2 regions of the Pseudomonas sp. AC463 genome follow, and region 2 is predicted to be linked to the other one. Evidence: predicted binding sites of a transcription regulator. Region 2 holds the regulator's gene; the other holds the start of a gene.

Region 1 (15,408 bases), on a different contig from region 2:
ACGCCGATACCCTGCGCCGTTGCCTGCGCCATGTGCGCGAACGCGGCCTGCTGGAAAACACCCTGCAACGCCTGGCCGAGCAAGACCCGCTCACCGGCATCGCCAACCGTCAGGGTTTCCAGACCTTGCTGGCGGCGCGGCTGGCCGAGAATGAGGGCCGCGGCCTGGCCCTCGGCCACTTGGACCTCGACAACTTTCGCCATGCCAACGACGCCCTCGGCCATCAGGCCGGCGACCGGCTGATCCTGCAAGTGGTCTCGCGGCTCAAGAGCCAGCTCGAGGCCGGCGACCAACTGGCGCGCCTGGGCAGCGACGAATTCGCCCTGCTGATCGACACCCGCCGCGCACCTCAACGCGCCGAGTGGATGGCCGAGCGCATCACCGAAGTCATGGCCGAACCCTACTGGGTCGACGGCGAAAGCCTGCTGATCGGCTGCAGCCTGGGCGTGGCACATGCCCGCGCCCGCGCCGGTGCGGACCCGCTGATGTGGCACGCGCATATCGCCATGCAGCAGGCCAAGAGCACTCAGGGCTGCACCTTTCATATCTTCAACGAGCGCATCAACCGCAACGCCCGCAGCCTGGCCGATCTGGAAACCGAACTGCGCCGTGCCTTGCGTCGCGACGAGCTGGAGCTGCATTACCAGCCGCGCCTGGACCTGGATGACGGGCATATCGTCGGCCTCGAAGCCCTGGTGCGCTGGCGTCACGGCGAGCGTGGCCTGTTGCCGCCCAGCGAGTTCGTGCCCCTGGCCGAGCAGAGTGGCTTGATCGTGCCGCTGGGTTACTGGGTAATTTCCCGGGCCCTGCGTGACATGCAAGACCTGCGCGAACGCGGCCTGCCGCCGTTGCACATGGCGGTCAACCTGTCGTTCCGCCAGTTTCAGGACAGTCAGTTGCTGTCCACGCTCAGTCGGCTGATTACCGAGCGTGGCGTGGAAGCGCAGTGGCTGGAATTCGAACTTACCGAAACCGCCGTGATGCGCCGCAGTGACCTGGTCAAGCAGACCATGGACGCGCTTGGCCGCCTGGGTGTGCGGTTTTCCCTGGATGATTTCGGCACCGGTTTCTCATCGTTCGTGCACCTCAACAGCCTGCCGATTGCCTTGCTCAAGATCGACAAGAGCTTTGTCGGCGGCATGGAAGAACGTGAGGAGAACCGCAAGCTGGTGCACGCAATGATCAACCTGGCTCACAACCTCAATTTGGAGGTTGTGGCTGAAGGCGTGGAAACCCCGGAGCAGTTGGCCTTGCTGAGATTGTTTGGCTGCGACCAGGCCCAGGGGTATCTGATCAGCAAGCCATTGCCGCTGCCGGAGCTGGTGGAATACCTGACATTCGGCAAAAGCCAGCAGGTGCTGTTGGGCTGACTTGCAAACTCAAGCAAATGTGGGAGGGGGCTTGCCCCCCGATAGCGGTGTATCAGTCACCTAATGTGTTGGCTGATCCACTGCAATCGGGGGCAAGCCCCCTCCCACATTGCCCACCTACATCCTCTAGTCAGGTTGCATGGCTTGGAATTTCGCGTGTACTTCCGGCTCCTGCCGAATCATCCGCTTCATCTTCGCCTCAAACGCCCACGTCAGGCTCACCGCCGCACAGGCCAGGCCCAGCGCCAACCCCCACCAAACGCCGGTCGGGCCCCAGCCCAGGGTGAACGCCATCAACCAGGCCGATGGCGCACCAATCAACCAATAGCAACCAAGCCCGACCAGAAAGGTAGTCTTGGCATCCTTGAGCCCGCGGATGCAGCCCATGGCGATGGTCTGCACGCCGTCGAACAGCTCGAACCAGGCGGCGACAGCCAGCAGGCTCACGGCCAGCACGATCACGTCGTGGAATGCCGGGTCGTCATGGTCGAGGAACAGCCCGATCAGCGGGTCGGAAAACAGCCACAGCACCACGGCAAATCCCAACATCACCGACGCACCAAATCCAATCCCTACACGCCCCGCCATGCGCGCCTGCAACAGCTGCCCGGCGCCGTAGTGCTGGCCGATACGCATGGTCACCGCGTAGGACATCCCCGCCGGCACCATAAACGCCACCGAGACGATTTGCAGGGCGATCTGATGCGCCGCCAATTGCGTACTGCCCATGGTGCCCATGCACAGCGCCGCGAAGGCAAACAGCCCGACCTCCACCGCATAGGTGCCGCCAATCGGCAGGCCCAGGCGCCACAACTCGCGCAGGTACTGGGTGTTGAGGCGCAGCAGGCCGGTGCTCAGCGGGTAGGCGGCATAGGCACGGTTGCTGCGGATGTACCACATCAGCGCCAGCGCCATGCCATTGGCGACGATGGCCGTGACCAGGCCGATGCCCATCAGGCCGAGTTTCGGCAGGCCGAACATGCCTTCGATCAGCGCGTGGTTGAGCAGGTAATTCAACACCGTGCCGCCGAGGCTGATCACCATCACCGGCGTGGCTTTGCCGATAGCGCTGGTGAACCCCCGCAGCGCCATGAAACTCAGGTAACCGGGCAGGGCGAACGGCAGCATCGTCAGGAATTGCCCGGCCGAGTGCACGTTGGTTTCGGTCTGGCCGAACATCAGCAGCACCGGCTTGAGGTTCCACAGCAGCAGGGCTGCCGCCAAAGCCATCAACCAGGCCAGCCACAGCCCGGCCTGGGTCAGGCGGGTGGCGCCTTCGATATCGCCGGCGCCGTGACGGATGGCCACCAAGGTGCCCACGGCGGCAATCACGCCGATGCAAAAGATCGACACAAATGAATAACTCGCCGCGCCCAGGCCACCGCCGGCCAGGGCCTCGGGGCTCAGGCGGGCCATCATCAGCGTGTCGGTCAGCACCATCAGCATGTGCGCCAACTGTGAGGCAATCAACGGCCCCGACAGCCGCAGAATGGCCCAGAGTTCGGTACGTGCCGGATGCTGCATGATCATCACACTCGAAAAGTCAGAGGGTTGGAAGAGGGTTGATTCTCGGCGCTCTGCGCCCATTGCACAAAGGGATAAAAGCGATCGTTCGCATGATTAAAACTCATGCCTGGTTGATTCTGGTAGGGTTTCGAAATTGCGCTGTCGGAGCTTTCCCATGTCCCGTCGTCTTCCTCCGCTGTATGCCCTGCGTGCTTTTGAAGCCGCTTCGCGGCATAACTCGTTCACCCGCGCGGCCGATGAGTTGTCGATTACCCAGAGTGCGGTGAGCCGGCATATCCGCACCCTCGAAGAGCATTTCGCCTGCCGCCTGTTCCAGCGCAGCGGGCGTAACCTGCAACTCACCGAGGCTGCGCGCCTGCTGTTGCCCGGCGTGCGCGAAGGCTTCGCCGCGTTGGAGCGGGCCTGCCATACCCTGAACGCCGAGGATGACATCCTGCGCATGAAGGCGCCGTCGACCCTGACCATGCGCTGGCTGTTGGCGCGGCTGAGTCGTTTCCGCGCATTGCAGCCGGGCAATGAGGTGCAACTGACCAGCGCCTGGATGAACGTGGATGAAGTGGACTTCAATCAGGAGCCGTTCGACTGCGCCGTGCTGCTGAGCTACGGGCATTTTCCGGCGGACTGGGAGGCCAGCTATCTGTTCCCCGAATTGCTGATCCCGGTCGGCGCCCCAAACCTGCTGGACGATGGGCCGTGGGACGCCGAGCGCCTGGCCACCGCCGAGTTGCTGCACCCGACGCCCGACCGGCGCGACTGGCGCAATTGGCTGGAGCGCATGGGGCTCTCATCCCAGGTGTCGCTCAAGGGCGGGCAGGTGTTCGATACCCTCGAACTGGGCATGATCGCGGCCGCGCGGGGGTATGGCGTGTCCATGGGCGATTTGCTGATGGTGGCCGAAGACGTCGCCCAAGGGCGGCTGAGCCTGCCGTGGCCGACGGCGGTGGCCAGTCGGGAAAACTATTACCTGGTGTGGCCAAAAACCCGTCCCGGTGGTGAGCGCTTGCGGCGCCTGGCGGATTTTCTCCAGAGCGAAGTGCAGGCCATGGTTTTACCGGCGGTAGAGCGCCTCGACTGAGTGTTTGCAGGCCGTTCATGCAATCGTTTGCGTGATACCCGTACGTTTCGCTCAAGTATTGCGCGCGCCCGCCGAAGTAGGTGTGTTGGAACCATCGTGCACCAACGCTACCCACCAGATAATTTGCCGAGCAGCGCTATGAGATCAGGATGATCCTGGCCTCGGCCAGGAGCCCTCATGTCTCAACCTCGCGCCCGGATTGCCTCCCAGTTAGGCCTCGCATTAGCTGTGATTCTGGCTGTCGCCATCAGCGGCAGTACCGTTTTCGCCTTGCGTTCCCTCGACTCCGCCAACCTCGATACCCGCGAGGAGCACCTGGCCAGCGAAGCGCGTTTGCTCGCCGACCAACTCAATACGTTCCACAGCACGTTGCGCGAGAGTACGCAGCGCCTGACTGGATTGTTTGAAAAGCGCTTCAGCGCCGGTTTGAGTGTGCAGGCTGATCAACTGGTCACCGTGGCCGGGGTGCAGACACCGAGCCTGCTGCTGGGCAGCGAAGTGCTCAACAATAACTTCACCGAAGTCGATGAGTTCAAGCAGATGTCCGGCGGCGTAGCCACGGTGTTCGTGCGCAACGGTGAAGACTTCATCCGGGTCAGCACCTCCCTGACCAAACAGGACGGCAGCCGCGCCATTGGCACTGTGCTTGATCGCCAGGGCCCGGCTTATCAGCGTGTGCTCAGCGGCCAGGCGTATATCGGCCGCGCGGTGTTGTTCGATCGCTCCTACATGACCCAGTACTCCCCCGTACGGGACAGCAGCGGCAAGGTGATCGCCGTGCTGTTTATCGGTTTCGACTACACCGACGCGCAGGCCGCCCAGTTTGAAAACCTCAAACGCTTCCGCATCGGCCAGACCGGTTCGTTGGCGTTGCTGGATGAGCAGAAGCGTTGGCTGGTGCCGCCGGCCGGTGTGCAGGCGTTGGATCAGTCGGTTGCCGTGATGCTGGACCTGGCCAAGAACCCAGGCAAAGGTCGCTTCTGGAGCGACAAAAACGAAGACTTCTACAGCGTTTCGGTGCCGTTCGACGGTGGCCCTTGGGCTGTGGTCGCGAGCATGCCGAAGGCTGAAATCCGCGCGGTTACCTGGGCGGTGGGTATTCGCCTGGTGATTGGCAGCGTGCTGGCCATGCTGCTGGCGGTGGGCGCCACCGTCTGGCTGCTGCGCAGCAAACTGCAGCCTTTGAGTGATCTGGTGCGTCAAGCCGAGGCCTTGGGTGCCGGTGATTTGAGCGCGCGCCTCAATGTGTCCAGTCATGACGAAATCGGCCAGTTGGCGCGCAGCTTCAACCAGATGGGCGAAGCGCTGTCGACCATGGTGTCGCATATCCGCAAGGCGGCCGAAGAGGTCAACAGCCGTGCCCAGGCGCTGTCCGGGCTGTCTGGTGGTGCCTATGAAGGCATGGAGCAGCAGTCCGGCGAGATCACCAGCATGGCCGGCGCGGTGGAGGAGTTCAGCGCCACCTCGCTGAACATCGCCGACAACATGGGCAGCACCGAGCGTCTGGCCCAGGAAAACGCGCAGCAGACCCGCATTGGCCGCACCTCGATGCAAGAGGCGTCGTCGTCGCTGGAACATATCGCGGCCGCGCTGAACAGCACCGCTACGGTGATCAACACCCTGGGCCAGCGCTCCCAGGAAATCGGCGGCATCGTCGGTGTGATCACCTCCATCGCCGAACAGACCAACCTGCTTGCGCTTAACGCCGCCATCGAAGCCGCCCGTGCCGGTGAACAGGGCCGTGGTTTTGCAGTGGTTGCGGATGAGGTGCGTAACCTGGCGTCGCGTACCCGTGAGGCCACGGATGAAATCTCCGGGATGATCCAGAGCATCCAGAAAGAAACCGGCAACGCCATCAGCACCATGGAACACGGCAATGTGCTGATGCAGGAAGGACTGTCGCGCAACGCCGACGTGGCCTCGGCCCTGGCGCGTATCGACGAGCAAAGCCGCTCGGCCGGTCAGCAGTTCGCGGCGATCACCACCGCGACCCAGGAGCAGAGCAGCACTGCGACCTTGCTCAGCAGCAACCTGCAGAGTATCGCGCTGGCCAACAGCGAGCAGCGTGAAGTGGTGTCCAACCTGGCGATCACTGCCAAGGAGCTGGAGACGCTGGCGGCGGGCTTGCGCCATGAGGTGGATCGCTTTCGCTGAAACCCGGTCTTCTAGGCACATTTGGTTCTGCATCAGGCTTAAGTGATTGCGGCTGGCCGGTATTGCAGGGCCTCTTTCAGGTGGTCGCGGCTGATGCTGTCCACCTGATCCAGATCAGCCAACGTACGCGCCACTTTGAGCAGCCGATGTGCCGCCCTTAGCGACAATGTCAGCCGCTCGCAGGCGCTTTCCAGCCAGCCTTCATCGGCCTTCGCCAGCTTGCAGTGCTTGCGCAGCCCCGGCAGGTCAAGAAAGGCATTGGCGCAACCCTGGCGCCTTTGCTGATGCTCACGGGCTTGGGCAACCTGCGCCGAGGCCGTCGCGGTGTTATCGCCGGCGTCCTGGGCAGGATTCAGCGCAGTGGTTTCCCGCGCCACGGTAAGGTGCAGGTCGATCCGATCCAGCAACGGGCCCGACAGCTTGTTGCGATAGCGCTGGATCTGTTCCGGCGTGCAGCGACAACGCCCGCTGGGTTCGCCCAGATAGCCGCACGGGCAAGGGTTCATTGCCGCCACCAGCTGAAAACGCGCGGGGAAACTCACGCGATCGCGCGCGCGGGAAATCACGATATGGCCTGACTCCAGCGGCTCGCGCAGCACCTCCAGCACCTTGCGATCAAACTCCGGCAATTCATCCAGAAACAGCACCCCGTGGTGGGCCAGGGTGATTTCCCCCGGTTGTGGCTTTGAGCCGCCACCCACCAGCGCCGGGCCCGAGGCCGAGTGGTGCGGCTGGCGAAACGGACGATGGGGCCAATGGCTCAACGGCGCCAGGCTGACTACCGATTGAATCGCGGCGACTTCCAGGGCTTCCTGCTCGCTCAACGGCGGCAGTAACCCAGGCAGGCGGCTGGCGAGCAAGGTCTTGCCGGTGCCGGGTGGGCCGCTGAACAACAGGTTATGCGCGCCTGCGGCGGCGATCAGCAGGGCGCGCTTGGCGGCGAGCTGGCCCTGCACTTCACTCAGGTCCGGGTAGGGTTTGTTCAAGTACAGCAAGCCGTCGGACTTGTAGGGTTCAATCGGTACGTGCCCATTCAAGTGGGCCACGACCTGCAGCAAGTGATCCACCGCAATCACCTTCAAGCCCGAGGCCAGGCACGCTTCCTCCGCATTCGCCCTGGGCACTATCACGGTGCGTCCCGCCTTGCGTGCCGCCAACGCCGCCGGCAACACGCCTTTGACTGCGCGCACTGCGCCGGACAAGGCCAATTCCCCCAGGCATTCCACGTCGTCGAGCATCAACGCCGGCACCTGCACGCTCGCCGCGAGGATCCCCAGGGCAATCGCCAGATCAAAACGCCCGCCGTCCTTGGGCAGGTCGGCGGGCGCGAGGTTGAGGGTGATGCGGCGCGAGGGGTATTGCAGCGCGGAGTTGAGAATGGCACTGCGCACGCGGTCCTTGCTTTCCTTGACGGCGGTTTCCGGCAGGCCCACCAGCGTCAGGGACGGCAGACCATTGGCCATATGCACTTCGACGGTTACGGCAGGCGCTTCGACGCCGATTTGGGCGCGGCTGTGGACGATGGCGAGGGACATGCTCGTTCCTTGAGTGGAGGGCCGCTTCCTGCGGTTTTTCAAGGGTAGACGAGGTGGGGAGGAGCGAGGCGGGGGAGGTTTTACAGAACGTATCCGTGGAGCAATGCAAAACAAATGTGGGAGGGGGCAAGCCCCTCCCACATTGACCGAGTTTATTCAGCCGCAGGCGTCAGCCGCGCTTCCAGCTCTGCGACTTTGGCCTCCAGGCTCTCCAGCCGCGCACGCGTGCGGGCCAGTACCACCATCTGGCTATCAAACTCTTCGCGGCTCACCAGGTCGAGTTTGCTGAAGCCACTTTGCAGCAGCGCCTTGAACTGGCTTTCGATTTCATTGCGGGGCAGCGGGGTGTCGCCGCTGAACAGGCGAGAGGCGTGGCCGCTCAGGGCGTCGAGGAGGTCTTTGGGCGCGAGCATGGGAAACATTCCGGAAAAACTGTTGGCGGGCAGTGTATCACGCAGCGTCTATAGTCTTTTTCACGGCCCTGTGCGCACGCTTTTCGCGCATATGGCCGGGCGGCAGCGCACTGTTATTGTGCGCATTGCGGCCGCCAACCCGCCCCGCAGGTGGGCATAAGTGGGCAAAGGACTGATTTCAGTGATTTTAACGGAGCTGGCAAGGTTTCTGCTTAGACGATCATGACCCATGCACTGATGCAGTCGCTGTGACGAATGCAGTGCGCCGACGGATCAGGGGTACAGGTTTCGTCACCAGTGGTTCGCTGGCGTCGTAAGGGCAACTGCCCTGCGACGATGCGTTACAAAGCCAGGCACTGCGCTTAGACTTGAGACGGGTTTGTTTTCCTGGGGCAAGTCCACCAATTCGGGAGAGAGTTTTCATGAAGCTAGTCACTGCCATCATCAAGCCGTTCAAGTTGGACGATGTACGCGAGTCGTTGTCCGAAATCGGCGTGCAGGGCATTACCGTTACTGAGGTCAAAGGCTTCGGTCGGCAGAAGGGTCACACCGAGCTGTATCGCGGCGCGGAATACGTAGTCGATTTCCTGCCGAAGGTGAAGATTGATGTCGCCATTGACGACAAGGATCTTGATCGGGTTATCGAGGCGATAACCAAGGCCGCCAACACCGGCAAGATCGGTGACGGCAAGATCTTCGTGGTCAATCTGGAACAGGCTATTCGCATCCGTACCGGCGAAACCGATACCGACGCAATCTAAGCCGCCAAACCCCAACGCCCCAGGAGAAAACAATATGACTCTGCGTAAATTCGCAGGGCTCGGAGCCCTGTTGTCCATCGTAATGCCAAGCCTGGCCATGGCGGCAGACGAAGTGGCTGCTCCAGTCCTCAATTCCGGCGACACCGCCTGGATGCTGACCGCCACCGCACTGGTGCTGTTCATGACCATCCCCGGCCTGGCGCTGTTCTACGGCGGCATGGTCCGCTCCAAAAATATTCTGTCGGTGATGATGCAGTGCTTCGCCATCACTGGCTTGATCAGCATCCTGTGGGTCGTCTACGGCTACAGCATCGCGTTCGATACCACCGGTATGGAACAGGGTGTCGTCAACTTCAACTCCTTCTTCGGCGGCATGGGCAAGGCGTTCCTGGCGGGTGTCACCCCGGCCAGCATCACCGGGCCTGCGGCGCTGTTCCCGGAAGCGGTGTTCATCACCTTCCAGATGACCTTCGCCATCATCACCCCGGCGCTGATCGTTGGTGCCTTCGCTGAGCGTATGAAGTTCTCCGCGATGCTGATCTTCATGGGCATCTGGTTCACCCTGGTCTATGCGCCGATCGCGCACATGGTCTGGAGCGGCAACGGTGGCCTGATGTGGGACTGGGGCGTGCTGGACTTCGCCGGCGGCACCGTGGTGCACATCAACGCCGGTGTGGCAGGCCTGGTGGCGTGCATCGTGCTCGGCAAGCGCAAAGGCTTCCCGACCACTCCGATGGCACCGCACAACCTGGGTTACACCCTGGTGGGCGCGGCAATGCTGTGGATCGGCTGGTTTGGTTTCAACGCCGGTTCCGCAGCTGCCGCCAACGGCACTGCCGGTATGGCGATGCTGGTTACCCAGATCGCTACCGCTGCTGCGGCGCTGGGCTGGATGTTCGCCGAGTGGATCACTCACGGTAAGCCAAGCGCGCTGGGCATTGCCTCGGGTGTGGTGGCTGGCCTGGTCGCCGTTACCCCGGCTGCCGGCACTGTTGGCCCGATGGGCGCCCTGGTGATCGGCCTGGTCGCTGGTGTGGTCTGCTTCTTCTGCGCCACCAGCCTCAAGCGCAAGCTGGGCTATGACGACTCCCTGGACGCATTCGGCGTGCACGGTATCGGCGGTATCGTCGGTGCGATCCTCACCGGTGTGTTTGCAGCCCCGGCACTGGGCGGCTTTGGCACTGTGACTGACATCGCGGCGCAGGTCTGGATCCAGTGCAAAGGCGTTGGCTTCACCGTGATCTACACGGCTATCGTGACCTTCATCATCCTCAAGGTGCTGGACATGGTCATGGGCCTGCGGGTTACCGAGGAAGAAGAGGCTGTTGGCCTCGACTTGGCGCAACACAACGAACGCGGCTACAACTTGTAAGTACGCGTAAAAAAGATGCCCGGCTTGCCGGGCATTTTTTTGTCTGTTGTTTGTCAGTCGTAAGAGGCTGTAACGGTTTTTGCAGCAAGTTTGTGTTCGGCCGCACACGGCACTTTCAGGCATGCGAATGTCTTACAGGCATGTAGGCGTATTCGGCACTTTGTTTTTTCCCTAAGCGCGCTAGAATGCGCGCCGATGGGCGGAGAACTGTATGTGGCAACAGACCCTGATTACCCTGCGGGCCAAGCCCCGGGGCTTTCACCTGGTGACCGACGAGTTGCTGGCCGGCTTGCCTGAGTTGAAGGCCTGTCGCGTGGGCCTGTTGCACCTGTGGCTGCAGCACACCTCGGCCTCGTTGACCGTCAACGAGAATGCCGACCCGGCGGTTCGTCGTGACTTCGAGCGTTTCTTCAATTCGCTGGTGCCGCAAGGCCACGCCGGATTCGAGCATAACGACGAGGATCCGGATGATCTGCCGGCGCACTTCAAGGCCAGTCTCCTGGGCTGCCAGCTGAGTTTGCCGGTGAAGGCCGGCCGCTTGGCGATAGGGACCTGGCAAGGTGTTTATCTGGGCGAGCACCGTGATCATGGCGGTGCTCGTAAAGTCCTCGCCACCTTGCACGGTGATGGGGCATAAGCCACGGGAAATCCTGTGGACGTTGATTTTTTTCCAGCGACCTCGACAGAGGGTGAAGCTGGGCTATAACTAATCTGCTTTTCGCAAGTCATGAGGTAGAACATGAGCGACGATGATCTGGAAAACGACGAACTGGAAGTAGGTGACGAAGACGACACCGAAGAAGGCCTCGAAGCGGCGGCGGAAGACGTGGCTGACGACGACGGTGGCGATGATGCGCCTGCTCCGGCTGCCAAAGGCAAGGCCAAGGCCGCTGTGTCGGTAGACGAGCTGCCGAGCGTTGAAGCCAAGAACAAAGAGCGCGATGCGCTGGCCCGTGCGATGGAAGAGTTCCTCGCTAAAGGCGGCAAAGTGCAGGAAGTCGAGGCCAACGTGGTGGCAGATCCACCGAAGAAGCCGGATAACAAGTACGGCAGCCGACCTATCTGAGGTCAGCCACCTGCTTGTAGGAAAAAGCCCGCCGTCGCTGCGGGCTTTTTCATGCCTGTGAGTTTTGTGGAGATGCAAATGTGGGAGGGGGCTAAAGTGTTACTGCCAGCTGCGGAGCAACTCAGGCAACTCCGTCAGGCTGCGAATCTGCGCATCTGGATGCTTGTCCCCCTCCCAACCCTTGCCCGTCGGGTTAAACCACACCGCCCGCAGCCCCGCCTGCTGTGCGCCGGCAATGTCATCGCCCGGGTGATCGCCAACATGCACCGCCGCACCGGCGTCCACGCCGCCACGCTGCAGCGCCTCTTGAAACAATCGTGCATCCGGCTTGGCGATACCGATGTCTTCGGCCCGCAGGGCAAAGTGGAAGTAATCCGCCAGCCCCACGCGCTGCACGTCGGCGTTGCCATTGGTGATGACCCCCAGCAAAAAGTGCTGGCGCAAAGCCTGGAGCATCGGCTCGGCTTCCGGGAACACGCTGATCTGGTGCCGCGCGTGAATGAACGCCTCGAAGCACACATCGGCCATTTCCGTGGCTTCTGGCTGTGGATAACCCGCCTCTTCAAAGGCATGCATCAGCACGCGGTGGCGCAATACGCTGATGCGATGCTTGAGTTCCGGATGGCGCTGCAACACTTGCTGGCGCAGGCTGGCGAAGTGTTCCAAAGGTAAGTCGCCCACCTTGGACGCATTAACCGCCAGCCATTCGCGCATCGACGCTTCGGCGCTGATGATGACGGGTACGTTGTCCCAGAGTGTGTCGTCCAGGTCGAAGGTGATCAGCTTGATACTCATGAGTCGCCGCCCTTGATGCGTTTGGCCCGTGGATGGGCGCTGTCATACACCGTTGCCAGGTGTTGGAAGTCCAGATGGGTATAGATCTGCGTGGTCTTGATGTCGGAGTGGCCGAGCAGTTCCTGCACCGCGCGCAGGTCCTGGGAGGATTCGAGCATATGGCTGGCAAAGGAGTGGCGCAGCATATGCGGGTGCAGGTTCTGCCCCAGCTCGCGCTCGCCGGCAGCCTTGACCCGTACCTGGATCGCCCGTGGGCCCAGGCGTCGGCCTTGCTGGCTGACAAACACGGCGTCGTCGACCGGGTTGGTCAGCAGGCGCAGCGGCAGCCAAAGCTGCAGGGCTTCCCGCGCTTTGCGGCCCACCGGCAGCACGCGAGTCTTGCTGCCCTTGCCGAGCACTTGCACCAGGCCGTCGGCGAGGTCCAGTTGGTCCAGGTTCAGGCCGGTCAGCTCCGACAGGCGCAGGCCAGAGGAATAGAACAGTTCGAGGATCGCCTGGTCGCGATGGGCGAGAAAATCATCCTCCACGGCGCCATCCAGCAGTTGCAGGGCGCGATCGGTGTCGAGGGTCTTGGGCAGGCGCCGCTCGCCCTTGGGCGGGGCCAGGCCATTGGCCGGGTCGTGATCGCACAGGCCTTCGCGGTTCAGATAATGGTAGAGGCCGCGCACCGCCGACAGCAGGCGTGACAGGCTGCGCGAGGACTGCCCCGCCTGGTGCAGGCGCGCGACCAGGCTGCGCAGGCTCTGGATATCCAGGGCCTTCCAGCTGCTGATCTGGTGTTTTTCGCAGTACGCCAGGACCTTGTTCAAGTCTCGTCGGTAGGCTTCCAGGGTATGGGGCGACACCTGGCGCTCGTTGCGCAGGTGAGCGCAGTAAGCGTCCAGTTGCCGTTCCATGGCTAGCGCACCGCGCGCAGGGCGGTGGTGAAGCGCGGCAGTACGCGGCCCAGCACTTCGGCGATGTAGGTCAGGAACAATGTGCCCACCGAGCTTTTGTAGTGCGCAGGGTCGCGGCTGGCAATGGCCAGTACGCCGTGCAGGCCTTGGTAGCTGAGGGCGACCACGGCGGTGGAGCCGATCTGCTTGCGCTGCTCGATGCCAAACAGGAAGTCCAGCTCATGCTCGCGCAAGGTGCCGCTGATGGTCTTGCCTTCGGAGAGCAGGCCGCCGATGGCGGTTTGTGCGTCGCTGCCGCTGACCCAGCGCCCCACCGGCATCGGGTTGTCGCTGAACAGGATCAGGCTCACAAAGGGCACCTGGAAATCCTCGCGCAGGCTGTCTTCCACGGCGATCACCGTTTCTTCCAGGCTGGTGGCGTCCATCAATGTAAGAATCAGGCGGCGGGTCTTGTCGAACAGGCGGTCGTTGTCGCGGGCCACGTCCATCAGCTGTGAGAGACGATGGCGCATTTCGATGTTGCGCTCGCGCAGGATTTTCATCTGGCGCTCCACCAGCGACACGGTATCGCCGCGCTGGTGGGGGATGCGCAGGGCGGGCAGCAGTTCTTCGTGTTCGACGAAGAAGTCCGGGTTAGCCTCAAGGTACGCCGCGACAGCAGCGGCCTCCAGACTTTCGCTTGGGGTTGCTTGGGCGGGTACTTGAGGCTTATCGGTCATTAGCTTGGCTCACTCATAGACGGACCTGTCCTTCGTATACACGCGAGGCCGGCCCGGTCATCAGCACCGGGTGGCCAGGGCCTGCCCATTCGATGGACAGGCGTCCACCGGGCAGGTCGATCAGCAGCGGCGAATCCATCCACCCCTGGCTGATCGCGGCCACGGCAGCGGCGCAAGCACCGGTGCCGCAGGCCTGGGTTTCGCCGGCGCCGCGTTCCCACACGCGCAGTTGCGCGCGGGAACGGTCGATCACCTGCAGGAAACCCACGTTGACCCGTGCCGGAAAGCGCGGGTGGTGTTCGATTTTCGGCCCCAACTCATGCACGGGCGCGTTGTTGATGTCAGTCACCCGCAGCACCGCATGGGGGTTGCCCATGGACACGGCGGCGATATCCACCGACTGGCCATCCACGTCCAGCGCGTAGCTGGCGGCCTGCTCGGTGGCCTGGAACGGAATATCCGCCGGCACCAGGCGTGGCGCGCCCATGTTGACGCTGATCTGGCCGTCGCTGCGGATATCCAGTTCGATCACGCCGCTCTTGGTTTCGACGCGGATCTGACGCTTGGCGGTCAGGCGTTTGTCCAGCACAAAGCGCGCGAAGCAGCGCGCGCCGTTGCCGCACTGTTCCACTTCGGAACCGTCGGAGTTGAAGATCCGGTAACGGAAATCCACCTCCGGGTTGCTTGGCGCTTCCACCAGCAGCAATTGGTCAAAACCGATGCCGGTGTGCCGGTCGCCCCACTGTTTGGCGTGCTTGGGCAGGATGTGCGCGTGCTGGCTGACCAGGTCGAGGACCATGAAGTCATTGCCCAGCCCGTGCATCTTGGTAAAACGCAGCAGCATGGCTTACTCCGGCAGCAGGCTTTCGCCAGCATACAACTCGGCTACCGTCTCGCGGCGACGCACTTCAAACGCTTGATCACCGTCCACCAGCACCTCGGCGGCACGGCCGCGGGTGTTGTAGTTGGAACTCATGACAAACCCGTAGGCACCGGCCGAATGCACGGCCAGCAGGTCGCCTTCTTCCAGGGCCAGCTGACGCTCCTTGGCCAGGAAGTCGCCGGTCTCGCAGATCGGGCCGACGATGTCATAGGTGCGCGCTTCGCTGTTGCGAGGCGTCACGGCGGTGACATTCATCCAGGCCTGGTACAGCGCCGGGCGGATCAGGTCGTTCATCGCCGCGTCGACGATGGCGAAATCCTTGTGCTCGGTGTGCTTGAGGTACTCGACCTGGGTCAGCAGCACGCTGGCATTGGCGACGATGTAGCGACCTGGCTCGAACATCAGGGTCAGGCCGCGGCCTTCGGTGCGCTCGCGCACGGCCTGAATGTAATCGGCGATCAGTGGTGGGTTTTCATCGCGATAACGCACGCCCACGCCGCCACCGAGGTCGATGTGGTGCAGGTAGATGCCGCATTCGCCGAGGCGGTCGACCAGTGCCAGCAGGCGGTCGAGGGCGTCCAGGAACGGCGGCAGGGTGGTCAGTTGCGAGCCGATATGGCAGTCCACGCCCAGCACTTCCAGGTTCGGCAGTTGGGCGGCGCGGATGTACACGTCTTCGGCGTCGGCAATGGCAATGCCGAACTTGTTCTCTTTGAGACCGGTGGAGATGTACGGGTGGGTGCCGGCGTCGACGTCCGGGTTGACGCGCAGGGAGATCGGCGCGCGAACGCCCATCTCGGCGGCCACGACTTGCAGGCGCTCCAGCTCGTCGGTGGATTCGA
Region 2 (15,408 bases):
GCGCCTTGCCTGGCCCGCTTTCAGACCTCAACGCGACACAGGAAATAAGTGATGGCAGACCCTAACACCCGTATCGAACGCGACAGCATGGGCGAACTGCAAGTACCTGCCGAGGCCCTGTATGGCGCCCAGACCCAGCGCGCGGTGAACAATTTCCCGATCAGCCACCAACGCATGCCGGCGCAATTCATTCGCGCCCTGATCCTGGCCAAGGCTGCCGCCGCCAAGGTCAACGTCGACCTCAAGCAAATCAGCGCAGGGCAGGGCAAGGCGATTGTCGATGCCGCCCAAGGCTTGCTGGAAGGTGATTTCATGCAGCACTTCCCGGTGGATATCTTCCAGACCGGTTCCGGCACCAGCTCCAACATGAATGCCAACGAAGTGATTGCGACCCTCGCCAGCCGCTTGCTGGGTGAGGCGGTCAACCCTAACGACCACGTCAACTGTGGTCAAAGCAGCAACGACATCATCCCGACCACCATCCACGTCAGCGCCGCACTGGTGCTGCATGAGCAGACACTGCCGGCGCTGCTGCACCTGGTGCAGGTGATCGAGCAAAAGGCCGAAGAGGTTCACCCGTTCATCAAGACCGGCCGCACCCACCTGATGGACGCGATGCCGGTACGCATGAGCCAGGTACTCAATGGCTGGGCGCAGCAGCTCAAGGCCAACATTGGCCATCTGCAAGACTTGCTGCCAAGCCTGCAAGCCCTGGCCCAGGGCGGCACGGCGGTAGGTACCGGGATCAACGCACATCCCGAATTCGCCGCGCGTTTCAGCCAGCAGCTGAGCAGCCTGACCGACGTGAAATTCACGCCGGGCAAGAATCTGTTCGCACTGATTGGTTCCCAGGACACCGCCGTAGCGGTCTCCGGCCAATTGAAGGCCACCGCCGTATCGCTGATGAAAATCGCCAACGACCTGCGCTGGATGAACTCCGGCCCCTTGGCCGGCCTCGGCGAAATCGAGCTGGAAGGCCTGCAGCCTGGCTCATCGATCATGCCGGGCAAGGTCAACCCGGTCATCCCGGAAGCCACCGCCATGGTGGCCGCGCAGGTTATCGGCAATGACACGGTGATCACCGTTGCCGGTCAATCGGGCAACTTCGAACTGAACGTGATGCTGCCGATCATCGCTCAGAATCTGCTCAGCAGCCTTGAACTGCTGGCCAACTCCAGCCGCCTGCTGGCGGACAAGGCAATTGCCAGCTTCAAGGTCAACGAAGCCAAGCTCAAGGAAGCGCTGTCGCGCAACCCGATCCTGGTGACCGCGCTCAACCCGATCATTGGTTACCAAAAGGCTGCTGAAATCGCCAAGAAGGCCTATCAGCAAGGCCGTCCGGTGATTGATGTGGCACTCGAGCACACCGACTTGCCCCGTAGCCAACTGGAGATCCTGCTGGACCCGGAAAAGCTCACGGCCGGCGGCGTGTAATCACCGACCCTGCTTTGGAGGCTCACCATGGAGCACTGGAAACGCACGATCGAACGGGCCAATCGCTGCTTTATGGCGGGCGAGCTGGTTGACGCTCGCGAGGCTTACTTGCAAGCCCTGGCCCTGGCCCAGGTGTTGTTCGAACGCTGGGCGGATGCCGACGAAGCAGTGGCGGCTTGCGTCATTTCCCATCACAACCTGGCGGATCTGCACCTGCGGCTTAACCAGCCGGAAGAAAGCGCGGAGTACCTCTGCGCGATTCACCAGCGCTTGCTGCAGACCATGCAGGACCCGCGCCTCAGCCCGCAATTGCGTGAGGCGGCCCTGCGCCAGAGCAGCAAGACCTACGTTGAATTGTTGAACTTCATCAGCGATCACGGTGAGTACCCACGCACCCATCGCTTGTTGGGCGGTACTGCGACGCAACCGACCACGTCTCAATACGGAGCACACTGATATGACCTACACCTTGCCTGCATTGCCTTACGCCTACGATGCCCTGGAACCGCATATCGATGCGCAAACCATGGAGATTCACTACACCAAGCACCACCAGACCTACATCAACAACCTCAATGCCGCGGTCGAGGGCACTGAGTTCGCCGGCTGGCCGGTGGAAAAGCTGGTCTCCAGCGTCCAGCAATTGCCGGAAAAACTGCGTGCTGCGGTGATCAACCAGGGCGGCGGCCATGCCAACCACTCGCTGTTCTGGGCGGTGATGTCGCCTAAAGGCGGCGGCAAGCCAGAGGGCGCGCTGGGCAAGGCCATCGACGAGCAAGTGGGTGGTTTCGACAGCTTTAAAGAAGCGTTCACCAAGGCTGCACTGACCCGTTTCGGCAGCGGTTGGGCGTGGCTGAGCGTTACTCCGCAAAAGACCCTGGTGGTGGAAAGCAGCGGCAACCAGGACAGCCCGCTGATGAACGGCAATACGCCGATCCTCGGCCTGGACGTCTGGGAGCACGCTTACTACCTGCGCTACCAGAATCGTCGTCCGGAATACATCAACGCCTTCTACAGTGTTATCAACTGGCCGGAAGTTGCCGCGCGCTATCAGGCCGCTTTGGCCTGATATCTATCTCCATAACAAGATCTAAGGCCGACTATGGGCACTGAAACACTGGCGATCAGCAGCGGGCGAATGTTTCGTTATGCGTTTGGCTCGCTGCTGCTATTGGCAGGTACTGCATTGCTGGTGGCCCACGGGCTGGCCTGGCTGAACCTCGAACCGCGCATCCTGCGCGCCTTGCAGGGCGGGGCAATTTGCGCGCTCGGTACGGCGCTTGGCGCCGTGCCCGTGCTGGTGATCCGGCGGATGCCGGTGGCGCTGAGCGATACATTGCTGGGGTTTGGTGCCGGGGTGATGCTGGCGGCGACGGCGTTTTCGCTGATTGTGCCGGGCATTGCTGCCGCTGAAAGCCTGGGGCTGTCGCCTTGGGGGGCCAGTGGCCTGATCAGTTTCGGCATCATGCTGGGGGCGTTCGGGCTGTATCTGGTGGATCGCAAGGTCTCCGGCGCCAGCCCGGAAATGCTGGTCGGTACGCCGGACAAACCGGTGATCCCTCCGCGCATCTGGCTGTTCGTGTTTGCCATCATCGCCCACAACATACCGGAAGGCATGGCCGTGGGCGTCTCCGCCGGCGGTGGCATGCCGGACGCCGACAGCCTGGCCATGGGCATTGCCTTGCAGGACGTGCCCGAAGGCCTGGTGATTGCGTTGGTATTGGCCGGGGCGGGAATGTCGCGGGTCAAGGCCTTCCTGATCGGGGCAGCATCAGGCCTGGTAGAGCCGGTATTCGCCGTGCTCTGTGCCTGGCTGGTGAGCCTGGCCGAGGTGTTGTTGCCTTTGGGCCTGGCGCTGGCCGCTGGTGCGATGCTGTTGGTGGTGACCCACGAAGTGATCCCTGAGTCGCGCCGCAACGGTCACGAAAAGCTCGCCAGCCTCGGGTTGTGCATCGGGTTCTGCTTGATGATGGTGATGGATACAGCGTTGGGGTGAAGCGCTTGGGCTTCACACCTGTCTCAAAGGGTGGGTTTACTCACCCTCATCAAAGAAGTTATTGATCAACGCCACCAAGGCGTCCATCGCTTCCTGCTCCTGCTCACCTTCCGTCTTCAGGTGAATCTTGGTGCCCTTGCCGGCTGCCAACATCATCATGGCCATGATGCTTTTGCCATCGACCATGGACTCTGCGGTGCGTCCGGCGCGGATCTGGCAGGGAAACTGCCCGGCGACGCCGACGAATTTTGCCGAGGCGCGGGCGTGCAAGCCCAGCTTGTTGATGATTTCAATTTCCAGAGCGGGCATCGCGGGGGTGTTCCTTTCAGCTAAGGTCGCGGTGGCGAACCTGGACGTTCTTGAGGGTTCGTTGCAGCACCTGGCCCAGGCGCTCTGTCAGGTAGACAGAGCGGTGGTGGCCGCCGGTGCAGCCGATGGCAATGGTCACATAAGCGCGGTTACTTGCGGCAAAGCGCGGCAACCATTTGAGCAGGTAGCTGGAGATGTCCTGGAACATCTCCTCCACATCCGGCTGTGCGGCCAGGTACTCGGCCACCGGTTGATCCAGCCCGGATTGCTCACGCAGTTCCGGCTTCCAATAGGGGTTGGGCAGGCAGCGCACGTCAAACACCAGGTCGGCGTCCACCGGCATGCCACGCTTGAAGCCAAAAGACTCCACCAGGAACGCCGTGCCGGGCTCGGGCTGGTTCAGCAGGCGCAACTTGATGGCATCGCGCAGCTGATACAGGTTGAGGCTGGTGGTGTTGATCTTGAGGTCGGCGAGGTCAATGATCGGCCCGAGCAGCTTGGTTTCGTCTTCGATGGCCTCGGCCAGTGAGCGATGGGGGCTGCTGAGGGGGTGGCGTCGACGGGTTTCGGAGAAGCGCTTGAGCAGCGTTTCTTCGTCGGCATCCAGGTACAGCACATCACAGTGAATGTGCTTGGCCCGCACTTCTTCGAGCAATTGCGGGAATCGCTCAAGGTGGCTGGGTAGGTTGCGGGCATCAATCGAAACGGCAACCAGCGGCTGCGCCAGTTCGGTGTGGATCAAGGCGCGTTCGGCAAGTTCCGGCAGCAGGCCGGCGGGCAGGTTGTCGATGCAATAGAAACCGTTGTCCTCAAGAACATTGAGGGCGGTGCTTTTACCCGAGCCGGAGCGGCCGCTGACGATGATCAAACGCATGGTTACTGCCCGCTTTGTTCATCCAGGACAACCTGGTACAGCGCCTCGTTGCTGCTGGCACCTCGCAGTTTGTCGCGTACTTCCTTGCGGTCGAGCATGCTGGCGATCTGCCGAAGCAGTTCCAGGTGCGCATCGGTGGCGGCCTGCGGGACCAGCAGTACAAACAGCAGGTCAACCGGTGCACCGTCGATGGCGTCGAAATCGATGGGAGCGTCCAGGTGCAGCAGGGCGCTGACCGGTGTATCGCAGCCTTTGAGGCGGCAGTGAGGGATGGCGATGCCGTTGCCAAAACCCGTGGAGCCGAGTTTTTCACGGGCAATCAGAGCCTCGTAGACATCTTGCATCTCCAGCTCAGGCACTTCGCGGCTGATCAGGTTGGCAATCTGTTCGAGGGCTTTCTTCTTGCTGCCGCCCGGCGCGTTCACAAGGGAACGGCCGGGGGTCAGGATGGTTTCAAGTCGGATCATGGGGGGAGAGTTAACGACCTGTACCTTGCATCAGGTGCAGATTCTTTTCCTTATGCTTTATGAGTTGGCGGTCCAGCTTGTCGTAGAGCGAGTCAATCGCCGCGTACATGTCCTCATGTTCCGCATTGGCGACGAGCTTGGCATTCGGTACGTGCAGGGTGGCCTCGATTTTCTGCTTGAGCTTATCGACCTCCATGATGACCTGCACGTTGGTGATCTTGTCAAAATGCCCCGCAAGCTTGTTCAACTTGCTCTCGGTGTATTCACGCAGGGGTTTGGTGACTTCCAGCTGGTGTCCACTGATGTTGACTTGCATACAGCTTCTCCTTCGTTGCCAGTGCATAAAGCGGTGGGCAGGAATACCCACCACTGGAACGCTGTGGCCCGCCCGTCACATCAAACGCTTACGCTCGCTGGAAGGCGCGATCCCAAGGGACTCGCGGTACTTGGCGACGGTTCGACGGGCGACCTGAATGCCTTGTGCCTCCAGTAAACCAGCGATCTTGCTGTCACTCAACGGCTTTTTCTGATTTTCCGCGGCAACCAGTTTTTTGATGATCGCGCGGATCGCCGTGGACGAGCATTCACCGCCTTCGGAGGTGCTGACGTGGCTGGAGAAAAAGTATTTCAGTTCATAAATACCCCGTGGGGTATGCATGAATTTTTGCGTGGTCACCCGGGAAATCGTCGATTCGTGCATGCCTACCGCCTCGGCGATATCGTGCAGCACCAGCGGTTTCATTGCTTCGTCGCCGTATTCCAGGAAGCCGCGCTGGTGCTCGACGATCTGCGTGGCGACTTTCATCAGGGTTTCGTTACGGCTTTGCAGGCTCTTGATGAACCAGCGCGCTTCCTGCAACTGGTTGCGCATGAAGGTGTTGTCGGCGCTGGTGTCGGCGCGGCGTACAAAGCCTGCGTATTGCGGGTTGACCCGCAGGCGTGGCACCGACTCCTGGTTCAGCTCCACCAGCCAGCGCTCGTTGTCCTTGCGCACGATAACGTCAGGCACGACGTATTCGGCTTCGCTGGACTCGATCTGCGAGCCTGGGCGCGGGTTGAGGCTCTGTACCAGCTCGATGATCTGGCGCAGGTCGTCTTCCTTGAGCTTCATGCGGCGCATCAGCTGGCTGTAGTCGCGGGCGCCGAGCAAGTCGATGTAGTCGGTGACCAGGCGCTGTGCCTCGGCGAGCCAAGGAGTTTTGGCGGGCAGCTGGCGCAGTTGCAGCAGCAGGCATTCGCTGAGGGAGCGCGCGCCGATGCCGGCGGGCTCGAACTGCTGGATACGGTGCAGGACGGCCTCGATCTCGTCCAGCTCGATGTCCAGCTCCGGGTCGAAGGCTTCAAGGATCTCTTCGAGTGTTTCGTCCAGATAACCCTGGTTGTTGATGCAGTCGATCAGGGTTACGGCGATCAGGCGATCAGTATCCGACATCGGCGCCAGGTTCAGTTGCCACAGCAAATGGCTCTGCAGGCTTTCGCCGACGGAGGTGCGGGTGGTGAAGTCCCACTCGTCATCGTCATTGCTGGGCAGGCTGCTGGCGCTGGTCTGGTAGACGTCCTCCCAGGCGGTGTCCACCGGGAGTTCGTTGGGAATGCGTTCGTTCCAGTCGCCTTCCTCAAGGTTATCCACCGTAGGGGCGGTTTCCTGGTAGGAGGGTTCCTGCACGTCGGAGTTGGGTTTTTGCTCTATGTTGTCGGCCAGCGGGTCTGCATTATCGAAGTCGTCGCCTTCTTCCTGGCGTTCGAGCATCGGATTGGACTCCAGGGCCTCCTGGATTTCCTGTTGCAGGTCCAGGGTCGACAATTGGAGTAGGCGGATGGCCTGTTGCAGCTGCGGTGTCATCGTCAGCTGCTGGCCCATTCTCAGGACTAGCGATGGTTTCATGGCAGGGGCTTAACACCTTATTCGCCGGCGCAATGCGCCATCCACGACAGGGCGCGTGAGCGCCAAACATAAGCAAATTATATGCCTGATATCGGGGGCTTTGCCTAGAGCGCGGTAACAATAAAAATATGGAGGTTTTCATTGACGCCCGCGCTTCGGGCAAACGACCTGCCACCGCCAGTTGTAACAGGCAGCTTTACAGGCGGAACTCGTGACCCAGGTACACTTCCTTGACCAGTTCATTGGCCAGGATAGTGGCGGAATCGCCTTCGGCGATCAGCTGGCCATCGTTCACGATATACGCGGTCTCGCAGATATCGAGGGTCTCACGCACGTTGTGGTCGGTGATCAGCACACCGATACCCTTGGCCTTGAGATGATGGATGATCTGCTTGATGTCGCCGACCGAGATCGGGTCGACGCCGGCAAACGGTTCGTCCAGCAGGATGAACTTGGGCGCCGTGGCCAGGGCGCGGGCGATCTCCACGCGGCGGCGTTCACCACCGGACAGGCTCATGCCGAGGTTGTCGCGAATGTGGTTGATGTGGAATTCCTGCAGCAGGCTTTCCAGCTCCTTGCGGCGGCCGTCACGGTCGAGTTCCTTTCGGGTCTCGAGGATCGCCATGATGTTGTCGGCTACCGACAGCTTGCGGAAGATCGACGCCTCTTGTGGGAGATAGCCGATACCGGCACGGGCGCGGCCGTGCATGGGCTGGTGGCTGACGTCCAAGTCGTCGATCAGCACGCGACCCTGGTCCGCCTGGACCAGGCCGACGATCATGTAGAAGCAGGTGGTCTTGCCGGCGCCGTTGGGGCCGAGCAAGCCGACGATCTGGCCGCTGTCGATCGACAGGCTGACGTCGCGCACGACCTGACGGCTTTTATAGGCCTTGGCCAGATGCTGGGCTTTCAGGGTTGCCATTACTCGGCCTTCTTCTTCGGCTGGATAACCATGTCGATGCGTGGGCGTGGTGCAGTCACCTTGGAGCCATTGGCACGACCGGCGTTAGCGATCTGTTTCACGGTGTCATAGGTGATTTTCTCACCTTCCGTGGAGTTGCCGTCGGGGCTGAGTACTTTAGCCTGGTCGATCAGCACGATGCGGTTCTGCTGGGCGTGGTACTGAATGGTCTTGCCGTAGCCCTTCATCGGGCCGGTGTCGGCAGCGGACTGCTTCTGTTCGAAGTAAGCCAGGTTGCCTACCGAGGTCACGACGTCGATATCACCGCTCTGGGTGCGCGTCAGTGTCACGGTGTTACCGGTGATCTTCATCGACCCTTGGGTGATGATGACGCCGCCGGTGTAGGTGGCAACACCTTGCTTGTCATCCAACTGCGCATCGTCAGCCGAGATGTGGATCGGTTGCTGGCTATCGTTCGGCAGAGCCCAGGCGCTCACGCTTCCCAGTGCTGCGCCCAGACCGAGCAAAATAGGGAGAGTTTTAACGAGCCTCATACTGTCCTCTTACGTTCGATAGCAGGTGTATCCTGCTTTCTTTCAAATACGCTTTCATTCCCTTGCCAGTCGATACACCGCCAGCGCCGTCGATTCTAACGTCTTGCTCGGTCTGCGCATATTGCTTCTGCGGGAATACGGTCATGCGACTGCTGGTAATCACGGTCTCACGTTTTTTATCGTCGGTGCGCGCAACGCGTACCGAGTCGATCAGTTCCACCTCGGTACCGTCCGGGTTGACCTCGCCACGCTTGCTGGTGACGTGCCATGGGAATTCGGTGCCGCGGTAAATGTTCATGTCCGGGTTGGTCAGCAGGGTGACTTCGGTAGCCTTCAAATGCTCGACCTTGTCCGACGTCATCTCGTACTGAACCTTGCCATCAGGCAGGAACTGCACGCTCTTGGCGTTGATGGCGTAGTAATCGATAGCCCCTTCGTCAACCTGCGCCGCAGGCTGGTCGAGGAAGCGCTCCGGGCTGATATTCCAGTAGCCCACTGCGAGAAACAGCGCGGCGATGACCCCGAATAGCAGGATGTTACGAATCTTTTTACTCAGCATAAAACGCTCTATAAGTAGGCGGCGTGGGCTGCATCAAGGCTGCCCTGGGCGCGCAGAATCAGCTCGCAGAACTCGCGTGCGGCACCTTCGCCACCCCGCGCGGTGGTGATACCGTGGGCATGCTCACGCACGAACGACGCCGCATTGGCGACGGCCATGCCCAGGCCGACTCGGCGAATGACCGGCAGGTCAGGCAGATCATCACCCAAATAGGCGACCTGCTCATAGCTTAGGTTGAGTTGGCCAAGAAGCTCGTCCAGAACCACCAGTTTATCCTCGCGGCCCTGATACAGGTGAGGAATCCCCAGGTTTTGTGCGCGGCGTTCCACAACGGGGGTTTTTCTGCCGCTGATAATCGCTGTTTGCACGCCCGAAGCCATCAGCATCTTGATGCCTTGGCCGTCGAGGGTGTTGAACGTCTTGAATTCGCTGCCGTCTTCGAGGAAGTACAGGCGGCCATCGGTCAGCACGCCGTCGACGTCGAAAATCGCCAGCTTGATGTTTTTGCCGCGTTGCATCAGGTCGCTGGTCATTTACATCACTCCCGCACGCAGCAAGTCGTGCATATTCAGGGCGCCAATCGGGTGGTCGTTGGCATCAACCACCACCAGCGCGCCAATCTTGTGGTCTTCCATGATCTTCAAGGCTTCGGCCGCCAGCATCTCGGGGCGTGCAGTCTTGCCGTGAGGGGTCATCACCGCGTCGATGGTGGCCGTATGGATGTCGATGGTGCGGTCCAGGGTGCGGCGCAAGTCGCCGTCGGTGAAGACCCCGGCCAGTCTGCCGTCGGTTTCCAGGATGACGGTCATGCCCAGGCCCTTGCGGGTCATTTCCATCAGCGCGTCCTTCAGCAACGTGCCGCGTTGGACGTGGGGCAATTCATCGCCCGAGTGCATGACGTTTTCCACTTTAAGCAGCAAGCGGCGACCCAGTGCGCCGCCTGGGTGGGAAAACGCGAAATCTTCGGCGGTAAAACCACGGGCTTCCAGCAGCGCCACGGCCAGGGCGTCGCCCATGACCAGGGCGGCGGTGGTGGAGGAGGTCGGTGCAAGGTTCAGCGGGCAGGCTTCGTGGGCCACGTGAACATTCAGGTTCACTTCGGCGGCCCTGGCCAGTGTCGATTCCGGGTTGCCGGTGACGCTGATCATCTTGATGCCCAGGCGCTTGATCAGCGGCAGCAGGGTTACGATTTCGTTGGTGGTGCCGGAGTTGGACAGGGCCAGGATGATGTCATCCTTGGTGATCATGCCCATGTCGCCATGGCTGGCTTCGGCCGGGTGCACAAAAAAAGCGGTGGTCCCGGTGCTCGCCAGGGTGGCGGCGATCTTGTTGCCGACGTGGCCCGACTTGCCCATGCCGACTACGACAACGCGGCCTTTGCTGGCCAGAATCATCTCGCAGGCGCGTACGAAATCCGCGTCGATATGGGCCAGCAAGCCTTCTACGGCTTCAAGCTCTAGGCGGATGGTGCGTTGTGCGGATTGAATAAGGTCGCTGGATTGGCTCATGTCTGAAATCGTATAGCCTGACGAAAAGTCGGCGATTATAGCGGTAATGATCGATTCCCTCACGCAAGTTCGTCAGGCTTTATTTACCGACTGCCCGAGATTCCATTCTCATTAACACAGCCAGCAACGTTTTTTCCCTGTCCTGGATCTGAACAAGCGCTGTTCCGGCCTTGGGCGCGTTGTACCAGCAGTGATATAGTTCGCCGCCAGCCCGGTCCGCCCAGCCCATATGGCTATTTATTGCGCAGGCGTTGCAAACGTTTGTCGCAAGCGTGGTGTCTGAGTGAGAGGCTGCATCCCAAGGAGTTTAGATGAGTGCCGATAACGCCTACGCGGTCGAGCTGAAGGGACTGACCTTCAAGCGCGGGACGCGCAGCATCTTCAATAACGTCGATATTCGCATTCCCCGCGGCAAGGTCACGGGCATCATGGGGCCTTCCGGTTGCGGTAAGACCACCCTGTTGCGTCTGATGGGCATGCAATTGCGCCCCACCGCCGGCGAAGTGTGGGTCAACGGCCAGAACCTGCCGACGTTGTCGCGCAGCGATCTGTTCGATGCGCGCAAGCACATGGGCGTGCTGTTCCAGAGCGGTGCGCTGTTCACCGACCTGGATGTATTCGAGAACGTAGCGTTTCCGCTGCGGGTGCATACCCAGCTGTCCGATGAAATGATTCGTGACATCGTGTTGCTGAAACTCCAGGCCGTGGGCCTTCGCGGTGCCATCGACCTGATGCCCGACGAACTCTCTGGCGGCATGAAGCGCCGTGTGGCCCTGGCCCGTGCGATTGCCCTCGACCCGCAGATCCTCATGTACGATGAGCCCTTCGTTGGCCAGGACCCCATTGCCATGGGCGTGCTGGTACGCCTGATCCGCCTGCTCAACGATGCGTTGGGCATCACCAGCATCGTTGTTTCCCACGACCTTGCAGAAACCGCGAGCATTGCCGATTACCTCTATGTAGTAGGCGATGGCCAGGTACTGGGGCAAGGCACGCCTGAAGAACTGATGAACGCCGACAACCCGCGTATTCGCCAATTCATGACCGGCGATCCCGATGGCCCTGTGCCTTTTCACTTTCCGGCAGCGGATTACCGCTCAGATCTTCTGGGGAAGCGCTGATGCGCAAGACATCTCTAATCGAAAAGGTCCGCCTTTTCGGTCGCTCCGGCATCGACATCGTCGAAGTGCTGGGCCGTTCGACGATTTTCCTGTTCCACGCCCTGCTCGGTCGCGGCGGCATTGGCGGCGGCTTTGGCCTGCTGATCAAGCAACTGCATTCGGTGGGCGTGATGTCCCTGGTGATCATCGTGGTCTCCGGGGTGTTCATCGGCATGGTGCTGGCGTTGCAGGGCTTCAATATCCTGTCCAGCTACGGTTCGGAGCAGGCGGTGGGGCAGATGGTCGCCCTGACGCTGCTGCGTGAGCTGGGGCCGGTGGTCACTGCGTTGTTGTTCGCCGGGCGTGCGGGTTCCGCGCTGACCGCCGAAATCGGCAACATGAAGTCCACCGAGCAGTTGTCCAGCCTGGAAATGATCGGCGTGGACCCGCTCAAATACATTGTTGCCCCGCGCCTGTGGGCCGGCTTCATTTCCCTGCCGCTGCTGGCGATGATCTTCAGCGTGGTGGGTATCTGGGGCGGTTCGTGGGTGGCGGTGGACTGGCTGGGCGTCTATGACGGCTCCTACTGGGCCAACATGCAGAACAGCGTGACCTTCACGGGTGACGTGCTCAACGGCATCATAAAGAGCATCGTCTTCGCCTTTGTAGTGACCTGGATCGCCGTATTCCAAGGCTACGACTGTGAGCCCACTTCAGAAGGGATCAGTCGCGCCACCACCAAGACCGTTGTGTACGCCTCGCTGGCGGTACTGGGCCTTGACTTCATTTTGACCGCCTTGATGTTTGGAGATTTCTGATGCAAAACCGCACTGTGGAAATCGGTGTCGGCCTTTTCTTGCTGGCTGGCATCCTGGCTTTATTGTTGCTGGCCCTGCGAGTCAGTGGCCTGTCGGCCAGCCCCACCGCCGATACTTATAAACTTTACGCGTACTTCGACAATATCGCCGGTTTGACTGTCAGAGCTAAAGTGACCATGGCCGGTGTGACCATCGGCAAGGTCACGGCAATCGATCTGGATCGCGACAGCTTCACCGGGCGAGTGACCATGCAACTGGACAAGAAGGTAGATAATCTGCCGACCGACTCCACTGCATCTATCCTCACTGCGGGTCTGCTGGGTGAGAAGTACATCGGTGTCAGCGTGGGTGGGGAAACAGCCCTGCTCAAGGATGGTTCGACAATCCACGACACACAGTCGTCGTTGGTACTTGAAGACCTGATCGGTAAATTCCTGCTCAATACGGTCAATAAAGACGCTAAATGAGGAATCTGTACATGATCTCTACCTTGCGACGTGGCCTCCTGGTACTGCTGGCAGCGCTGCCGTTGATGGCCAACGCGGCAGGTTCTGCCCACGAACTGGTGCAGGACACTACCAACAAGATGTTGGCTGACCTGACTGCCAATAAAGAGCAGTACAAGCAAGATCCGACCAAGTTCTATGACGCACTGAACACCATTGTGGGGCCGGTGGTTGATGCCGAAGGCATTTCCCGCAGCATCATGACGGTCAAATATTCGCGTAAAGCCACACCTGCGCAAATGCAGACCTTCCAGGAAAACTTCAAGCGCGGCCTGTTCCAGTTCTACGGGAATGCTTTGCTTGAGTACAACAACCAGGGCATCACCGTCGCTCCTGCCGGGGATGAGTCGGGGGATCGCACCAGCGTCAACATGAGCGTCAAGGGCAACAACGGCGCGGTTTACCCTGTGCAGTACACCCTGGAGAAGATCAACGGCGAGTGGAAACTGCGCAACGTGATCATCAACGGCATCAACATCGGCAAGCTGTTCCGTGACCAGTTTGCTGATGCAATGCAACGCAATGGCAACGACCTGGACAAAACCATCAATGGTTGGGCCGGTGAAGTGGCCAAGGCCAAGGAAGAAACCGATAAAGCTGCCGGGAAGCCCGCGCAATGACCGAGTCGGCTGTTCGTCTCGGCGATGCCGGCGAGTTGCTGATCAGCGGCGTGCTGGATTACCGCACCGGGCCTGACCTGCGCAAGCGGGGCCAGGCGCTGATCAAGACCAGCACCGCACCTGCACTGGTGCTGGATTGTTCGGCGGTGACCAAGTCCAGCAGCGTTGGCTTGTCGTTGTTGCTGTGCTTCATGCGCGATGCCCAGGCGGCCAGAAAGCCCGTCAGCATCCGTGCATTGCCCGAAGACATGCGCGAAATTGCCCAGGTATCCGGTTTGACCGAGCTGTTGGCGCATCCTTAATACACATTATTGAGAGGCCCCCCGTCAGAGTCCTGCTATGCGGGGTTCGCAGGCGCGGGGCTTTTTTGTATGATGTGCGACCCGTGCGCACTGGGCGCCGATAGAGGTTGAGCATGCAGGCCCTAGAAGTTAAGAGCTTCCTTGAAGGAAAGCTGCCGGAAACGACTGTAGAAGTTGAAGGCGAAGGCTGCAATTTCCAGCTGAACGTGATTAGCGATGAACTGGCGGCACTGAGCCCGGTCAAGCGTCAGCAGCAGATCTATGCCCATTTGAACCCGTGGATCACCGATGGCAGCATCCATGCGGTCACTATGAAATTTTTCAGCCGCGCGGCCTGGGCCGAGCGCACCTGAGCCCCCAAGGCGTCGAGATTCTTATGGATAAATTGATTATTACCGGCGGTGGCCGCCTTGATGGCGAGATCCGCATTTCCGGTGCGAAAAACTCCGCCCTGCCGATCCTGGCGGCGACCCTGCTGTGCGATGGCCCTGTGACCGTGGCCAACCTGCCGCACCTGCACGACATTACCACTATGATCGAGCTGTTCGGTCGCATGGGCATTGAGCCGGTTATCGACGAGAAACTGGCCGTCGAAATCGACCCACGCACCATCAAGACCCTGATCGCTCCGTACGAGCTGGTGAAAACCATGCGTGCGTCGATCCTGGTACTCGGCCCAATGGTTGCCCGTTTCGGCGAAGCCGAAGTGGCCCTGCCTGGCGGTTGCGCCATCGGCTCGCGTCCGGTGGACCTGCACATCCGTGGTCTTGAAGCCATGGGCGCGGTCATCGACGTTGAAGGCGGCTACATCAAGGCCAAGGCGCCGGAAGGCGGTTTGCGTGGCGCCAACTTCTTCTTCGATACCGTCAGCGTGACTGGTACCGAGAACATCATGATGGCTGCTGCCCTGGCCAACGGCCGCAGCGTCCTGCAAAACGCTGCGCGCGAGCCTGAAGTGGTCGACCTGGCCAACTTCCTGATCGCCATGGGTGCCAACATTACCGGCGCCGGCACCGACACCATCACCATCGACGGTGTGAAGCGCCTGCACCCGGCCACCTACAAAGTGATGCCGGACCGCATCGAGACCGGCACCTACCTGGTTGCCGCTGCCGTTACCGGTGGCCGCGTCAAGGTCAAGGACACCGATCCGACCATCCTCGAAGCCGTGCTGGAAAAACTCCGCGAAGCCGGTGCCGAAATCACTACCGGTGAAGACTGGATCGAGCTGAACATGCACGGCAAGCGGCCAAAAGCCGTTAACGTGCGTACCGCTCCTTACCCGGCATTCCCGACCGACATGCAGGCGCAGTTCATTTCCTTGAACGCGATTGCCGAAGGCACCGGTGCGGTAATCGAGACCATCTTCGAAAACCGCTTCATGCACGTGTATGAACTGCACCGCATGGGCGCCAAGATCCAGGTCGAAGGCAACACTGCCATCGTCACCGGCATCGAGAAGCTCAAGGGCGCGCCAGTGATGGCCACCGACTTGCGTGCTTCTGCCAGCCTGGTGATCTCGGCGCTGTGTGCCGAAGGCGACACGCTGATCGACCGCATCTACCACATCGACCG

What was found. The regulator sigma-54, encoded in region 2, starts transcription at its own class of promoters, with help from an activator protein. The targets are predictions, from matches to a motif close to ANTGGCATNNANNTTGCTNT.
Region 1: the regulator sigma-54 is predicted to act here: its motif matches at 8,270-8,289, upstream of glnK (P-II family nitrogen regulator).

What each region holds. Positions count from the first base shown of each region.
Region 1 is NZ_CEEDDZ010000006.1:218,951-234,358, forward strand. It holds gene AC0IYH_RS09720 (bifunctional diguanylate cyclase/phosphodiesterase) at 1-1,370, shown strand, start outside; gene AC0IYH_RS09725 (NorM family multidrug efflux MATE transporter) at 1,497-2,900, opposite strand; gene AC0IYH_RS09730 (LysR substrate-binding domain-containing protein) at 3,052-3,972, shown strand; gene AC0IYH_RS09735 (methyl-accepting chemotaxis protein) at 4,150-6,126, shown strand; gene AC0IYH_RS09740 (YifB family Mg chelatase-like AAA ATPase) at 6,165-7,661, opposite strand; gene AC0IYH_RS09745 (accessory factor UbiK family protein) at 7,814-8,074, opposite strand; gene glnK (P-II family nitrogen regulator) at 8,497-8,835, shown strand; gene AC0IYH_RS09755 (ammonium transporter) at 8,870-10,207, shown strand; gene AC0IYH_RS09760 (secondary thiamine-phosphate synthase enzyme YjbQ) at 10,419-10,844, shown strand; gene sutA (transcriptional regulator SutA) at 10,947-11,273, shown strand; gene AC0IYH_RS09770 (HAD-IA family hydrolase) at 11,373-12,068, opposite strand; gene xerC (tyrosine recombinase XerC) at 12,065-12,964, opposite strand; gene AC0IYH_RS09780 (DUF484 family protein) at 12,967-13,683, opposite strand; gene dapF (diaminopimelate epimerase) at 13,697-14,527, opposite strand; gene lysA (diaminopimelate decarboxylase) at 14,531-15,408, opposite strand, start outside.
Region 2 is NZ_CEEDDZ010000010.1:208,490-223,897, forward strand. It holds gene AC0IYH_RS15050 (class II fumarate hydratase) at 52-1,434, shown strand; gene AC0IYH_RS15055 (hypothetical protein) at 1,462-1,890, shown strand; gene AC0IYH_RS15060 (superoxide dismutase) at 1,892-2,503, shown strand; gene AC0IYH_RS15065 (ZIP family metal transporter) at 2,537-3,430, shown strand; gene AC0IYH_RS15070 (HPr family phosphocarrier protein) at 3,467-3,739, opposite strand; gene rapZ (RNase adapter RapZ) at 3,756-4,613, opposite strand; gene ptsN (PTS IIA-like nitrogen regulatory protein PtsN) at 4,616-5,080, opposite strand; gene hpf (ribosome hibernation-promoting factor, HPF/YfiA family) at 5,091-5,396, opposite strand; gene AC0IYH_RS15090 (RNA polymerase factor sigma-54) at 5,472-6,965, opposite strand; gene lptB (LPS export ABC transporter ATP-binding protein) at 7,162-7,887, opposite strand; gene lptA (lipopolysaccharide transport periplasmic protein LptA) at 7,887-8,420, opposite strand; gene lptC (LPS export ABC transporter periplasmic protein LptC) at 8,407-8,979, opposite strand; gene AC0IYH_RS15110 (KdsC family phosphatase) at 8,988-9,512, opposite strand; gene AC0IYH_RS15115 (KpsF/GutQ family sugar-phosphate isomerase) at 9,513-10,487, opposite strand; gene AC0IYH_RS15120 (ATP-binding cassette domain-containing protein) at 10,799-11,608, shown strand; gene mlaE (lipid asymmetry maintenance ABC transporter permease subunit MlaE) at 11,608-12,405, shown strand; gene mlaD (outer membrane lipid asymmetry maintenance protein MlaD) at 12,405-12,872, shown strand; gene AC0IYH_RS15135 (Tgt2/MlaC family protein) at 12,884-13,531, shown strand; gene AC0IYH_RS15140 (STAS domain-containing protein) at 13,528-13,833, shown strand; gene AC0IYH_RS15145 (BolA family protein) at 13,947-14,186, shown strand; gene murA (UDP-N-acetylglucosamine 1-carboxyvinyltransferase) at 14,210-15,408, shown strand, end outside.